DNA from 2 places in the Psychrobacillus sp. NPDC096426 genome. Region 1 is predicted to be linked to the other one. Evidence: riboswitches for the same ligand, from Rfam matches in the RefSeq annotation. Region 1 holds a riboswitch; the other holds the start of a gene.
What was found. Region 1 has a riboswitch for S-adenosylmethionine ahead of mtnK (S-methyl-5-thioribose kinase). Riboswitches for the same ligand answer to the same signal wherever they lie in the genome.

Region 2: another riboswitch for S-adenosylmethionine. It lies ahead of ACIQYS_RS14975 (methionine biosynthesis PLP-dependent protein); the one in region 1 lies ahead of mtnK (S-methyl-5-thioribose kinase).

Annotation. Positions count from the first base shown of each region.
Region 1 is NZ_JBIWEX010000006.1:82,165-90,265, reverse strand. It holds gene ACIQYS_RS06910 (ABC transporter permease) at 1-735, opposite strand, end outside; gene ACIQYS_RS06905 (sugar ABC transporter ATP-binding protein) at 710-2,215, opposite strand; gene ACIQYS_RS06900 (sugar ABC transporter substrate-binding protein) at 2,280-3,356, opposite strand; gene mtnA (S-methyl-5-thioribose-1-phosphate isomerase) at 3,353-4,408, opposite strand; gene mtnK (S-methyl-5-thioribose kinase) at 4,405-5,595, opposite strand; SAM riboswitch class I at 5,669-5,825, opposite strand; SAM riboswitch class I at 6,001-6,106, shown strand; gene ACIQYS_RS06885 (2,3-diketo-5-methylthiopentyl-1-phosphate enolase) at 6,181-7,395, shown strand; gene ACIQYS_RS06880 (2-hydroxy-3-keto-5-methylthiopentenyl-1-phosphate phosphatase) at 7,401-8,066, shown strand; gene ACIQYS_RS06875 (methylthioribulose 1-phosphate dehydratase) at 8,063-8,101, shown strand, end outside.
Region 2 is NZ_JBIWEX010000018.1:7,623-15,723, reverse strand. It holds gene ACIQYS_RS15000 (beta-propeller domain-containing protein) at 1-236, opposite strand, end outside; gene ACIQYS_RS14995 (saccharopine dehydrogenase family protein) at 1,427-2,590, opposite strand; gene ACIQYS_RS14990 (TIGR00266 family protein) at 2,868-3,668, shown strand; gene ACIQYS_RS14985 (hypothetical protein) at 3,897-4,094, shown strand; gene ACIQYS_RS14980 (M20 metallopeptidase family protein) at 4,154-5,350, opposite strand; SAM riboswitch class I at 5,518-5,624, shown strand; gene ACIQYS_RS14975 (methionine biosynthesis PLP-dependent protein) at 5,708-6,829, shown strand; gene metC (cystathionine beta-lyase) at 6,826-8,013, shown strand; gene ACIQYS_RS14965 (5-methyltetrahydropteroyltriglutamate--homocysteine S-methyltransferase) at 8,015-8,101, shown strand, end outside.

The DNA of each region.
Region 1 (8,101 bases):
TGCCATGGAAGCAAACACACCAGAAATCACATATGCTGCAAATTTCACTTTACGGGTATTCACCCCAGACAAAGTCGAAGCTTCCGCATTTCCACCTGTCATATATAAAACTCGTCCCCAACGAGTATGGTGGAGTACTACATAAGCGATTAATACCATTCCTAACATGATCCATACGGGAACTGGCAAGCCAAGCATTCTTCCTTGACCAATCCAAAGAAATGCCTCCGACAACTGACCAGGAGCAGTACCTCCAGCAGTAAGTGGCATATTATTATAAATAGAATAACCTTCCGTGTATGTGCGATGAAATCCTGCAACGATATACATCATACTCAATGTTGCAAGTAAATCTGGAATTCCTAATACTACAATTAGAAAGCTATTAAGTACCCCTACTAAAACTCCTATTAAAATCGGTAAAATGATAACGAGCCAAAGTGGCATTTCATACCATACCATTAAAGAAGCTGTTACGACTGTAGACAACGACATCGTGGATCCAACCGACAGATCGAATCCGCCTACCACTAATGTAAAGGTAACCCCTAATGCGAGTAACGTAACAATAGATATCGAACGCAAAATATCTGTGAAGTTAGCATAAGTTAAAAATGCTTGACTAATGGAACTAAAATACAAAATAATGATGATTAATAAAGCAATAGCCCCGTACTTAAATAGAAATTGAATGCCACTTTCCTTCACTTTATTCTTCTTTCCCACCGCTTGCATACAACAAAATCCTCTCCTGGGTCGCATCTTCCCGTGAAAACTGCTTCACGATTTGACCGTTATACATAACTATAATGCGATCGGAAATACCGATTGCTTCTTGAATTTCGCTTGAAAAATAAAGACAGCCTTTTCCACTCTCCGCTAGTTTACGAATAAGCGCAAAAATATCTGCTTTTGCCCCAATATCAACGCCTTTTGTCGGTTCATCAAACAAATATAAAATGGAATCACGCGAAATCCATTTACCGATTACTACTTTTTGTTGGTTTCCTCCACTTAAATGAACAATTGGTGTATCCGTGTTGTCTGTTTTAATCTGTAATCGTTTAATAATATCCTTCGCAAAACTTTTTTCAGCGCTTTTATTCATAAATAATAGATTGGAAAACTTTCGTAAGTTTGGAAAAGAAGCATTCGTTTGCAATGATTCGTGTACGAATAGCCCTTCTTTTCGACGTTCTTCTGGAATAAGTGCCATCCCTGCACTAATAGCATCTTTCGGATGTGTCACTCTTAATTCCTTGCCTGAAAGTTTCACACTTCCATTTGTTAGTGGCTCTAAGCCAAATAATGTTTTCGCTAACTCCGTTTTTCCCGCTCCTACAAGACCAACAATACCAACAACCTCTCCTTCTGAAACAGTAAATGAAAGATTGTTTAACTTGTGACCGTCAGACAGTTCTTTTACATCCAGTAACGTTTCACCTAAAGGGTAATTTCTAGTATGTTGTTCTTGATGAAATGAAGTACCAAGCATTGCTTCAATTATATCCTCGGCAGTTGCATCTGCCGTTTGAAAAACGTCCACCAGCGTCCCGTCGCGCATGACGGTAATTTTGTCACTAATCTCAAACACTTCGGGAAGTCGATGTGAAATAAATACACAACTTACTCCTTGTGCTTTCAGATGTTGAATAACGGAAAACAGTTTAGTTGATTCATGAAGTGATAAAGGAGCTGTTGGTTCATCGAAAATAATTATTTTGGCTGAACTAACAAGTGCCCTTGCAATTAATACTAATTGTTTTTCTGCTAATGTAAGCTTAAAGGCAGGTTGTTGTACGGAGATATTCTCCGCTTGCAATTGTTGCAGTGCACTCCTCGCCTCTTTGTTTAGTTTCGGAGTGGAGATAAACAAGTTATTATGAGTCGCAATAGTATCAAGCATTATATTTTCAGCAACCGATAATTCGGGAACTAATGCTGTATCTACTTCCTGATAAACACAGTAAATTCCATGTTCTTTTGCTGCTTTTGGGGAACGTAGATGAACACCCTTACCATCTAATAAGACTTCCCCTTCATCTTGCTCATACACTCCCGATAAAATTTTCATAAGCGTACTTTTTCCTGCACCATTTACGCCTAACAATGCATGTACTTCCCCTTTTTCTAGGTGAAAATTTGCATTCTCTAGTGCTGTCACATTTCCAAATGACTTACGTATCGAATTCATCGAAAGAAAAGGATTTGCCACAAATATGCTCCTTTCTCAAAAAGAAGCTATCCTGTTTCAGGACAGCTGCTAGTAGTTGAGTTTATTAATTTTCCAACCCTTTTAATGCATCTGTATACCCTTGTTCACTTGCACCCCATCCTTCGACAAACTCATGTAAACTATTAGTCGTCACTGTTTCTTCCGGAAGTTTAGAAGCATCCACAAACACTGGATCTAGTACAACATTTGCTGTTGGATTTTCTCCGTTAATCTTTTGGAATAAGTAGCGTACTTGAATACGCCCTATATCCATAGGATCTACGGCAGCAGAAGCAACCCAAGGACTATTTTCTTTTTGAATCATTTGCAAATCTTCATCGCTCATATCAATACTGTACACTTTAATATCTGTTCTACCTGCCTGTTCAATCGCGCGAACTGCACCTTTTGCGAATTCATCCCAAGCTGCCCAAACTGCCGTAATATCTCCTTCATTTGGATATTGTTTTAATATGGCTTCCATTTGTGCTTGTGTATCTAAAGCAGTATTTGGTGTCGCCGCTCCAAAAGTAGCAATTTCTTTTATTCCCGGATTTTCCGATAAAAACTTCTCGTAAGCAACTTGTCTTTTTTCCATCGGGGCAAAACCTGCAACCCAAATTTTCACAATGTTCGCTTCACCATTTGCATCTTCCGATAATTTTTGTAATGTCATTTCAGCCATTTTTTGATCGCCTTGTTCTAATGTTGTTATTCCTTCTACATCGACACCCGCATCAAATGCTACTACTGGGATTCCTTTATCAATAGCATTTTGAACTCCTAGGTTTAACGCTTCTTTTGTACCATGATCAATTAATATCCCATCTAAGCCTTGATTTACTGCCGCATCTAGATTGGAAGCCATTTTTGCTAAATCACCTTCTGAGTTAAAAACGGTAACAGTGCCACCGAATTTTTCTACTTGTTCTTTAACACCTTCAATGTATTGTGCAGAAAAAGTACCAAGGTTTTGCTGTAAAATCAATGCAATTTTCTTGCCTACTAGTGGATTCTCTGACGTTTCTGTTTTGGTAGAAGTGGATGCTTCTTCCTTCGCATTCCCCTTTGGCTGACAACCCGTTAATATAATTCCGATGATCAATAAAATTGATAGTAACCAACTTGTTTTTGTCTTCATGATTCTTCTCCTTTTTGTGTACGTAGTAATGTCACAATATTTTTGTTGTATTCTGGATGAATGATTCCTTTTTCAGTTATGATTGCTGTTATTAAACGGCCTGGTGTCACGTCAAAAGCAGGATTATATACTCTTGTATTAGGAGGGGCTACCTGCTTCCCAGCAACATGCGTTATTTCTTCCGCTGGACGTTCTTCTATTGGTATTGCTTTGCCGCTTTCAATCGTTAAATCGAACGTCGAAATAGGAGCTGCTACATAAAATGGAATTTGATATGCTGCGGCTAATAAAGCCAAGTTAAGCGTTCCAATTTTATTTGCAGTATCGCCATTTGTAGCTATTCGATCTGCTCCAACGATAATAGCTTCTATCCCTTTTGCACTGATTGTATGTGCAGCCATACCATCTGTAATTAGCGTGACATCTACTCCAGATTGTTGAAGCTCCCATACAGTAAGTCTTGAACCCTGAAACACTGGTCTAGTTTCGCAAGCAAATACTTGAAACTTTTTTCCTTGTTCCTTACCAAGATGGAAAGGTGCTAGGGCAGTTCCATATTTCGCTGTTGCAATGGTTCCGGCATTACAAATGGTCATAACCTTTGTATGATTTCCAAGCAATGATAAGGCAAATTCACCAATTTTACGGCAAGAAGCTTCGTCTTCCTTGTGTATGCTAATAGCCTCTTCTAACAACCGTCCCTTCGCTTCCTGTACAGTTAAAGTGAGCGGTTTAGAACCTTTCAGACGCTCTAAAGCCCAAGCTAAATTGACAGCTGTCGGCCTAGACCCTGCTAAATACAAAGCATCCTTAACTAATAACTGCTGAAATTCATCCAAAGAATTTGTGTTGTAATGTTGTGCAGCTGAGGCTAATCCATAAGCAGCTGTTATACCAATTGCTGGTGCTCCTCGTACTTTTAACGTAATGATTGCATCGTATACATCTTCCAATGTTTCAAGTGTTAAGTATTCCACTTCTAGTGGTAGTTTCTGCTGATTCAATATTTCAAGCTTCTGATTGTTCCATTTGATAGATAAGGGAATACTCATTTGTGCAGCTCCTCAAGTAATTCAATTACCGCTTGTATAGAATTAATTTCTCTTCGTTTCAATATAAACACTTCACCTAACAGTAAAGCTTGTTTTTTCGAAACCGTTCTTTTTTCACCGTCTTCAATACCGTCCAAATCTTTCACATGTGCCAAACCGATTGTACGGCGTATTAACTCACAACCAGCAAAACCGAGTGTATCTTGGAAAACTTTCTCCAGAACATACGCCTTAAATCCTTTCGTATCTTTATACGATTCCACTGCCTTCGTATCCCAAAGTTTTGAAAACTCCGCAGAAAACACATCCCATGTTTCTGCAATATGGTGGAGGATTACCTCCCGTTGTTCCCCATCTCTTGTAATCGTTTGAACTATTAAATTAGCTAAAAATAATCCAACATCAAAACCAACCGGACCATAAAAGGCAAATTCAGGATCAATCACTTTTGTTTCCGTTTCACTCGCAAAAATACTACCTGTATGCAAATCTCCGTGAAGTAATGCTTCCGCTTCTGTCAAAAAACTTTTCTTCAATTTTGCGACTTCTAGCTTTAAAGGTTCATTACTCCAAATTGCTGCTACTGCCTCTCGTAAAGAAGGCTCAAAATCATTTGTTTCATGGTCAAAAAATGGATCGGTAAAGATGAGATCTTCTGTAATTTTACACAGTTCCGGATTAGAAAACTCGGAAACTAGTTTCTTTTTTTCAAATGGATGTAATGCAAAATCAGATGTATGAAATAGAGTTTGTGCTAGATATTCCCCTATATGGGATGCTAACTTAGGATAGGCTTCTAGACGGATCAACCCTTCCCGTGCAATAGTCAAATGTGATAAATCTTCCATCACTGTAATCGCCAATTCCTCATCGACTGCATATACTTTGGGCACTAGTCCCACTGCAAATTCTCCATGTTTTTGAAGTGCTTTTGCTTCAATTAGTGCACGCTTTAACGTGAGAGGCCAGCTTTCACCAACTACTTTTGCATACGGCAAAGCTTGTTTTAAAATGATTCCCTTTCCACTTTCTAATTCTTTGATATGAAAAACATAATTTAGATTCCCATCACCGATTTCACGACATTCCAACTCCGCGTCTTTTGGAAAAAGCTCCAGCCTTTTTGCGTATAAAATTGCCTTTTCTTCTGTTAATGATTCATACTCTTTTTTCGTAACTACCGTCATTCTTCTCTACCTTCCTGTACAAAATAAAAAGCCTCTTTCCAAAGAAAGAGGCGTAGAATAAGAGACTTCTCGCCTCTTATCTTTCAGAAAGTTCCCTTTCTGATGGAATTAGCACCGTGCCTTACGAGATGTTCATCTCGGCGCAAAAAAAGCGCCCCGTCTCACAACGGAATTACAGTCGGTTGCTGGGCTTCATAGGGCCATTACCCTCAGCCTGCTCTTGATAAGAGTGCTATTATTTGTAACTTTATATTGTTGATTTGAATCCTAACATAATTCAAAAAGTTCCGTCAACATATTTTTTAAAATTTTATAAAAATCTAAAAACTGTATTGACATTTTTCTTATTGCGTGAAATAATCGTTAGTAATTTGACAATAATAATAATTTCAATTGAATAATATTTTCTTATTTAGAGCAGGTGGAGGGACGAGCCCAATGATACCCGGCAACCGATTCATACTTTGAACACGGTGCTAATTCTTGCAGTCGGTTGACTGAGAAATAAGAAGTTGTTAACTATTTAACCTCTTCTTATTTGAAGAGGTTTTTTTAATTTGATTTTTTTAAAAGGGGATTGAAATTATGAGTGGAGTAACTTCAGTATATCAATTGTACGGAAATCCTGGATCATTCGAAAAAAAAGCAGAGGGCATCGCTTTAGGATTGACGATTGGCTCATGGACCGACCTACCTTTACTGGAACAAGAACAATTAAAACAGCATAAAGGGAATGTTGTTTCCATTACGCAGTTTGAAAATATACACCACCCATCTAAGACTGATCAAGTGAAAGCAGAGATCAAAGTAGAGTATCCTAGTGCCAACTTTTCAGCAGATTTGCCTGCCATCTTAACAACTGTTTTTGGCAAATTATCATTAGACGGGGAAGTGAAACTATTAGACTTAGAATTTTCACCGGAGCTTTTAGCAAAGTTTCCTGGACCGAGATTTGGTATCGAACATATTCGAAACATACTAAATGTACATGAGCGACCACTAATCATGAGTATATTCAAAGGGGTTATTGGGCGAGATATCGATTATTTAGCAGAGCAACTTCAACATCAAGCGCTTGGAGGGGTAGATCTTGTAAAAGACGATGAGATACTTTTTGACAACCCATTAACTCCTTTTGAAAAGCGAATAACAACTGCCAAAGAAGTGTTACGGCAAGTTTATGAAGAAACTGGACATCGAACGCTTTATGCAGTGAATTTATCTGGACGAACGTCGAAGTTAAGAGAAAAAGCTAGAAGGGCAAAAGAACTTGGAGCAGATGCTTTGCTACTAAATGTTCATGCATACGGGCTAGACGTACTACAAGAGCTTGTTGAAGATGATGATATTCAATTACCACTTATGGCGCATCCTGCATATAGCGGGGCTTTCACTTCTTCTCCATTTTACGGGGTCGCAACTTCCCTTTTACTTGGCAAATTAACGCGCTACGCAGGAGCTGATTTTTCGTTATTTCCTTCTCCGTATGGAAGTGTTGCACTCGAGAAAAAAGTGGCACTTACTCTAGGCGAAGAGCTAACAAAAGCAAGTTCTGTAAAAAGAACTTTTCCAGTTCCTTCTGCAGGTATTCATCCAAGTTTAGTACCTCTTTTAATGCAAGATTATGGAATCGATAGCATCATTAATGCTGGGGGTGGGATACATGGACATCCTACTGGTGCGATTGGCGGTGGGCTTGCCTTCAGACAAGCCGTGGAAGCTGTCCTAGCTGAAATTCCGCTTTCAGAAGCGGCAAAGCAGCATGTTGAACTCAAATCAGCAATCGAATTATGGGGGTAAGCATAATGAAAAAACTAGTCATCTTTTGCGACTTTGATGGCACGATTACGACTCAAGATAATATTATCTCTATTATGAAGCAATTTGCTCCTCCCGAGTATTTGCAGATCAAAGAGAATATTCTGGGACAAAAGCAATCGATTCGTAAAGGTGTCACGGATATGTTCGCACTACTTCCTGTTTCACTGAAAGATCAAATTACAACTTTTTTGCTAGAACAAGCACAAATTCGCGAAGGTTTTGCTGAATTTGTTTCTTATACAAAACAAAACAAAATTTCGCTTTATATTGTGAGTGGCGGAATCGATTTTTTTGTGAATCCAATGCTTGAGCCGTTCGGACCGTTTTCCGATGTTTATTGTAACGAATCGGACTTTTCGGGGGATACGATACAGATTAATTTTCCACATGGATGCGATGAGCAATGTACAAACAAAGGCTGTGGCTGCTGTAAGCCATCTATTATTCGCAGGCTCCAAGACAGTGATGCATTAAGCGTTGTCATTGGAGATTCTATAACAGATCTAGAAGCTGCTAAATTAGCAGACATCGTCATTGCACGAGATTTCCTGATAGAAAAATGCGAAGAACTTCTTATTCCATATGAACCGTTTGAAAGTTTCCATGATGTCATAAACATAATAGATGCAAAATTAGGTGTAGAAATATGACAGCACTTCAAAACAAATGGGAAGAATTAGCTGAC
Region 2 (8,101 bases), on a different contig from region 1:
GATTCTTCTGTTACCGCTGCTCCATTATATTGTTTCCCTTGCTGTTTTTTAACCTTTTCAAAATAGGCTTTTAATTGTTCTTTGGATTGAACGGTTTGAATTTCACTACTCTCTTTAAATGGTTGATCACTTAACACATTGCGCTCGGCACTTATCTCAATTTCAGAAAAATAGAATGCGCCTGCCATTCCAATTATTAAAACGAAAGCAATAATGGATATCAGCCATTTTTTCATATTAATCATCCTTTCTTATTTTCATTGTTAATCCATTAGACTGAAAATTCACCTTTTGGTTTCATGATTTTTCAATAAAATTAGAAGTACCTTTAAGTATTTAACAGTTACTGCTAGGATTTCCGCTGCTGGGCGGACGCTCCAATCCATGAAACTTGCTGACTAATCAGCATCTGAATTTAACATAGTTCTAGATTTATCAAAAGGTGCACCGCGCTAAATCCCAATATTATGTATTTTTACGATGTATGAATCCAGTAAATGGCGATGAGCAACAGACGGGTCTTTGAAAGCAACCAATACTATTCCGTAAGCAATCAATTCTATTTGAGAGCAACCAATTGGTTATCGAAAGCAATCAACTCTCAAAATAAAAGGTTTACTTAGAGTGAGACGACGGCAAACTAATGTTTTCCATACAATATTTGTAATTATTAAACGTTCTACTATTCTTTTTCCATCAAAATTGAGTGCGGCAATATATCCAAAAAAATTATGTGTTTGTTTTTTTATTGTTTGAAGGAGGAGAGCAACCAAATTGCTGGTGAAAGCAAATAGTTCATAAAACGACAAATTTACTTGTAGTGAGACAATGTTGAATATGAAGGGTTATCTCAACAAATGGTTGAACAGAACGAACTTCACCTTAGAAAATGCTGCACTTATTCTAAGACAGCATTTTCTAATTAGGTTTAATAAATATTGCGAAGTGGACCTGCTGAATTTAGATCTCTGATAACTGCAGACTCCAAATTAGTAACAAATTTCTAACGATTGCAGCGGAAGGCGGCGACTCCAGTGGGATGAGTGAGACTAATGATCCATCACAACGGACGCGTAGCTACGGTGATGGATCATCGCTCACCCCATGGAAAGCGTCCGCCTGCAGCGGAAATCATCGCGGACACTTAATCGAGCTTTTTAGTTCGCAGTATCCCTAAATAATAACTTTCCTTGTATTGTCAAGAGAAAGTCATCCACATGCTCGGATTTTTGTCCTTTCCAAAACAATTAAAAACGCAAGAAGAAAAGGAAGTAATTTTCTTCTTGCGCTTTATTTTAGAAACCTAATATATAGCTCCAATCAGCTATTATTTATCAAACGACCATTTGGGTAGCATATGGGAAGCACTTTATCAATTGCCTGACGGTTTTACGAAGTATTTGTTGTTCCCCTGAGAATTCAATGTTCAAACGCGTTCACCTCTTAATACTGTTTCCACAATATTTACATCTCTGGCAGCCATTTCTCTTATATATAACTCCCCTGGTACAATTAGTTCTGGAGGATAGACACCTCGTTTTGTAATGACATTATTCCCAATCATTTGTGCAACTGCAGAAATTGTGTTGGCTGTCGCCCTTGCCATTGCAGTAGTTCCAGATATTCGATCTTTTTTTGTAGCCAATTCATATGTGTACGTAACATTTTCTCCATTTTCTATGCCCATTACAATGACCCTTAGTAAAACTGCATCGTCTTTATCTCCTAATAATAATTGCGGCGTTAATACTTCTTTTAATACATCTCGAGCCCTCACCAAATTACCTTTCACATTTACGACTGTGTTTTTATTCGTCAATCCTAAGTCTACTAGCAGTTTAAATTTCTCGGCATGTCCTTTATAACGAATCGTCTTATACTCTAGCGTATCTACATTTGGGAAAGATTTGCTCAACGTAGATGTTCCACCAGCAGTATGAAATGCTTCTAGCTCCCCGTAATTTTTAAAAAAGATTGGTTCAATTTCTGAAAGGGATTCTACTTCTTGAAGCTTCCCGTTTCGAATTACATGAGAACGATCCGTATAATGGTCGAATACTCCTTCTAGAGAAAAGACGATATTATATCCGAAAACTCCTTCTGGCGCTACTGGAATTCCACCAACATATAGATGAATTCCTTCCACCTCATCCAGTTTACTTGCTCCGTAACCAGTGAGAATATTAATCATACCAGGGGCTACTCCTAGATCTGGGATAAGAGTAATTCCTTTTTCTCGCGCTGCTGTATCAAGCGCAAGCACTGCATCCGTTGCCCCACCTATATGTCCACCTAAATCGATGGAATGTACACCAACCTCTACTGCAAGCCTTGCTATTTTTTCATTAAACGTATAAAAGAGGGCATTGATGACAACATCGGCCTTTTTCATAATTTGTCGTATATTATCATCGTCATTTGCATCTAATCTGCATACTTCAATCTTAGCGTTTTGAAGTTTTTCTCGAAACATATTAGCTTGTCCCACATCTAAATCACATAATAATACTTTTTCCACATTGGGGCTTTTCACTAAATCACGTGCTGCTTCTTTCCCCATTAAACCTGCTCCCAATACAGCAACCTTCATATTGTTCTCCCCTTTTTATGAACTTGTTCTTTTTGCACAAGAAGCATGATTTCTTACTCCCTCTTTACATCCTTATGCACAATCACTCGACTACATTCCGCACACTGTCGCTCCATTGCTCCAAATGTTTTCCATAAAAAATGCTTATACCTACTACATTCTATAGTCACTATTAAACTCCTTCAAATAATTTCTGAAAAATGAAAACTTTAATATCGAAACTTTTAACTCTCTTTTTCGTATACTTAAATAGTTATTACTAAGGAGGAGATTGAACATGAATAATCATGAAATTGACTACAAATTATATGGAGATGACATGCAATTTGTAGAAATCGAATTAGATCCACAAGAAACAGTAGTTGCTGAAGCAGGTAGCTTAATGATGATGGAAGATAATATTTCGATGGAAACTATTTTTGGTGATGGTTCAAGTTCTTTAAGTGGTGCCGGACTCATGGGAAAATTAATGGGTGCAGGCAAACGAATGCTAACGGGGGAAAGTTTATTCATGACTACGTTTACGAACGTTGGTAGCGGGAAAAGACATGTTTATTTTGCTTCACCGTATCCTGGAAAAGTTATTCCGATGGATTTGAGCCAATACAACGGCAAAATTATTTGTCAAAAAGATGCATTTTTAGCTGCAGCGAAAGGGGTTTCCGTTGGCATCGAATTTCAACGCAAGCTAGGAACTGGATTCTTTGGTGGAGAAGGATTCATCATGCAAAAACTGGAAGGTGACGGCCTCGCTTTTATTCACGCGGGCGGAACTATTCATCATAAAAGCTTGCAAGTGGGGGAAACGCTACGCGTAGATACAGGATGTTTAGTAGCGATGACATCTGATGTGGATTACAATATTGAAATGGTAAAAGGAGTAAAAACAGCATTGTTTGGTGGAGAAGGTTTGTTTTTTGCAACACTTCACGGACCAGGTACAGTTTGGATTCAATCGTTACCATTTAGCCGTTTAGCAAGCCGCGTGTTTGCTGCTGCACCTCAAACACCAGGCGGTGGCTCCAAAGGAGAAGGTAGTATCGCAGGTGGAATTTTTGATCTGTTAGGCGGGAAATAATGTGAGACGAAAGGTATAAGTTCGATTGCTTGTACCTTTTGTTATGTTCGTAGATGTGTTTTGGGAATAGAGGGTCTTTTTTATTGGCCAAAAAAAGCTATTATTCTATGATTTTCGTCCAAATTGTTTATTACTTATAGCCCCTCCCTTCATATACTAGTAAAAAGAACAATCATGTCGATTTTTAGTACTTTATTGTTCTTTCCATTAGTAAAGGAGGTGTTTGTGATGAAAGCTTCTTTAGGTAGTTGGATCGGCTGGGTGGGAATTGTATTAGCAATCGTTGGGTTCTTCTATTACCCACTATGGTTTGGCGGTGCTGCGGTAATTTTAGGCTTACTCGGCTTAACATTCCCTCAAAAATTCTTAGCTTGGTCTTCCATTGTGCTTGGAGCAATTGCATTCTTTCTTCCAATGTTGATGTAACTAAATTCTACATTTACGGCATGTCCGGAGTACTTTCCGCACATGCCTATTTTTTAATATTAAAACAAGTAATGTGCGACAATTTTAACAAATGATTTTTCAATGTTTAACAACGCTCTTTCATCAAAGTCAAACTTTGGATGATGATGTGGATACTGCGTATTTTGGTCTTCATTTTGAGAGCCTACTTTGAAATAAGTACCTGGCTTTTCCAATAAGAAATAGGAAAAATCTTCTGCACCCATAGATGCGTCCATATCAATCACGTTTTCTTCACTAAACACGTCCGACAACAAATTTTGGACGAGCGCGCTTTCCTCAAGATGATTGTATAGTGCAGGATAACCGTGAAGATAGTCGATTTCAAAATGAGCATGGAATCCTTTTGTAATTCCCTCTACAATCGAATAAATCTCCTCTTTTACTTGTTTTCGTACTGATTCACTAAATGTACGGACAGTTCCCTCCAATTTAGCCGTATCAGCAATAATATTAAAAGCACTCCCTGCATGGAATACACCGATTGTAACTACGGCAGATTCTAATGGATCAATTCTACGGCTTACTATTTTTTGAAGCGAATTGACGATTTCACTTCCAATGACTATAGAATCGACTGAGTCTTGAGGTCTTGCTCCGTGTCCACCAATTCCTTGGATCTTAACCTCAAACTTGTCTACTGCCGCCATTTTATATCCCGCCCCAACAGAAGCTTTTCCAATGGGGACTTTTGAATCGAGATGTGCAGCAAAAACATAATCGACACCATCTAGCACGTTTTCTTCGATCATGAACTTTGCCCCACCTGGAGGCTGTTCTTCAGCCGGTTGAAAGATGAATATGATTTTACCTTTAATTTTTTCTCGATATTTACTTAACGTTTGTGCTGTTGCAAGAAGAGCTGTTGTATGCCCATCATGACCACAAGCATGCATTACACCAGGATTAAGCGATTTATAAGGCACGTTTTTCTCATCTTCAATAGGTAACGCGTCAAAATCTGCTCTTAAAGCAATCGTTTTTCCAGCTTGTGCACCGGTCAAAATTCCGATTAGACCATGTCCACCAATGTTCTTCTTCACTACTAATCCAAAGTCTTCTAATTTGTCTGCAATATATTTAGCTGTTTCCGTTTCTTCAAAAGATAACTCAGGATGTTGGTGTAAATATCTTCTCCAACTAACAATTTCGTCAAAACTATTGTCTATTTCAGTGAAAATAGACTGTAGATCCGTTTCTTGTGTAACCGATTCCATTTTCTTTCCTCCATTCTTCATTTTAAATTCATACTAAACATATTGGATTATATACTTATCTGAATTACTTTTCAACAGACAAAAGTTTTACAAAAATGATGTTGTATAAATATTCAACTCATGATACCATTACTTCAATAAAACTTTTAGAAAATTTCATATTTTATTTCTTATCCAGAGAGACGGAGGGATTGGCCCGAAGATGTCTCAGCAACCAGCCACATGTAGGTATGGTGCTAACTCCAATAGACAGCAATTGTCTAGAAGATAAGAAGACTAACTTCAATTTTTTTGAGGATTCTCTTCTTATAGGGAATCCTCTTTTTATTTTAATTTATTGGTAGAGGATGATTATTAATGACAAAAAAGTGTTTAGAAACCGAATTAGTGCAATTAGGAAATCATAGTGATCCGCGGACAGGTGCCGTCAATCCCCCTATTCATTTATCAACAGCTTATAAACATGCAGGGGTTGGTCAATCCACCGGTTACGACTACACGCGTACAAAAAATCCAACGCGCACAATTTTAGAAGAAGGAATTGCGAAGTTAGAAGGAGGGGATGCTGGTTTTGCCTGTAGTTCTGGTATGGCCGCAATCCAGTTAATATTGTCTCTTTTCCGATCTGGGGATGAAATCATTGCGCCTGAAGATCTTTACGGTGGGACATATCGTTTGTTCAATCAATACGCAGATTCCTACAATATTCGTACTTCTTATGCCACGTTTGAATCCGTAGAGGAAGTAGAAGCATTAATAACGGAAAACACAAAAGCACTTTTCATCGAAACACCTACTAATCCACTCATGCAAGAAATTGACATTGCACAATACAGTGATTTAGCAAAAAAATATCAATTACTACTGATCGTGGATAACACGTTCTTAACTCCTTACTTACAAAGGCCAATTGAGCTAGGGGCAGATATTGTGATGCATAGTGGCACTAAATATATTGGTGGGCATAATGATGTCCTTGCTGGTCTCGTTGTAACTAAAGGGAAAACACTTAGCGAAAAATTGATTATTAATCATAATGCTGCAGGAGCAGTTCTCTCCCCTTTCGATTCTTGGTTATTAATTCGGGGACTAAAAACGCTACACTTGCGCATGAAACAACATGATGCGAATGCGAAGAAAATCGTGGAGTTTTTACAAAATGAAACTGCTGTAAAAGAAGTATTTTACCCTGGAATTGGGGGTATGCTTTCTTTCCGCTTACACAAAAGCGAATGGGTTGGACCATTTTTAGAAAACCTTCAATTAATCGTTTTTGCGGAGAGTTTAGGTGGCGTTGAAAGCTTCATCACGTACCCTACTACACAAACCCATGCGGAAATTCCAGAAGAAGAGCGGATTGCAAGAGGTGTGGATAATAGTTTGTTACGCTTTTCTGTTGGTGTAGAAGAAGCAGAAGATTTAATTGCGGATTTGAAACAAGTTTTTGCGAAATTAGAAAGGGATGTGATTCACTCATGAGTAACGTGAACGAAAGCTTGGAAACTAGCTTAATCACAGCCTCCACACGTGGAAATTACGAACAAAAAACAGGCGCAGTCAACGTACCAATCTATTTATCTTCTACATTCCACCAAGAAAGTTTTGATAGTTTTGGACCATATGACTATAGTAGATCCGGCAACCCGACTAGAGATGCCTTAGAAAAAACGATCGCTGAGCTAGAAGGTGGCACAAGAGGCTTTGCTTTTGCTTCTGGTATTGCGGCAATATCCTCTGCTCTAATGTTACTTTCTTCAGGAGACCATCTTGTTGTAACAGAGGAAGTTTACGGTGGGACATATCGTTTCATAACAGAAGTTTTACCGAGATTCGGAATTGACCATTCGTTTGCAGATTTTACAAATGTAGAGGCAATAGAAAAAGCCATTCGACCGAATACTAAAGTCATTTTTATCGAGACCCCTGCAAACCCACGATTGGGAATTACAGATATCGAAGCAGTTGTCGCACTTGCAAAAGCAAATGAGTGTTTGACTTTGCTAGATAATACATTTATGACTCCCCTTTATCAACGTCCGATTGATCTTGGCGTGGACATTGTGTTACATAGTGCTACGAAGTTTTTATCTGGCCATAGCGATATCATTGCAGGGCTTGCTGTTACGAAAGATGCAGAACTTGGAAATCGACTAGGATTTATCCAAAACTCTTTCGGTGCCATTTTAGGTGCACAAGATTCTTTTACATTAATTCAAGGCATTAAAACACTAGGTGCGCGCTTGAACCAATCTACGGAATCAGCACAAAAACTTGCGACGTATCTAACTAGTCATCCTTTAGTAGAGGAAGTGTTGTACCCTGGCTTATCCACACATCCTGGATACGAGATTCATGCTAGTCAATCGAAAAGTCCAGGAGCAGTTTTATCTTTACGTCTTCCAAACAGAGAGACAGCGAAAGCTTTTGTAGAAAGCATCCAAATTCCGGTTTTTGCAGTAAGTCTAGGAGGGGTCGAATCGATTCTTTCCTACCCTGCTACTATGTCTCATGCTGCAATACCGAAAGAAGAACGTGAAAAAAGAGGAATTACAGATGGTCTTCTAAGGTTCTCTGTTGGTCTAGAGCATGTAGATGATCTAATCGCAGACTTCGACCAAGCACTTAAAGTAGCATCTAAAATCAAACAGAAAGTTGGAATTTAACATGACAAAACAATTAGTTCAAAAAGCGCCATTTCGAGCAGATCAAGTAGGAAGTTTTTTACGTCCAGCACGATTAAAAAAAGCACGT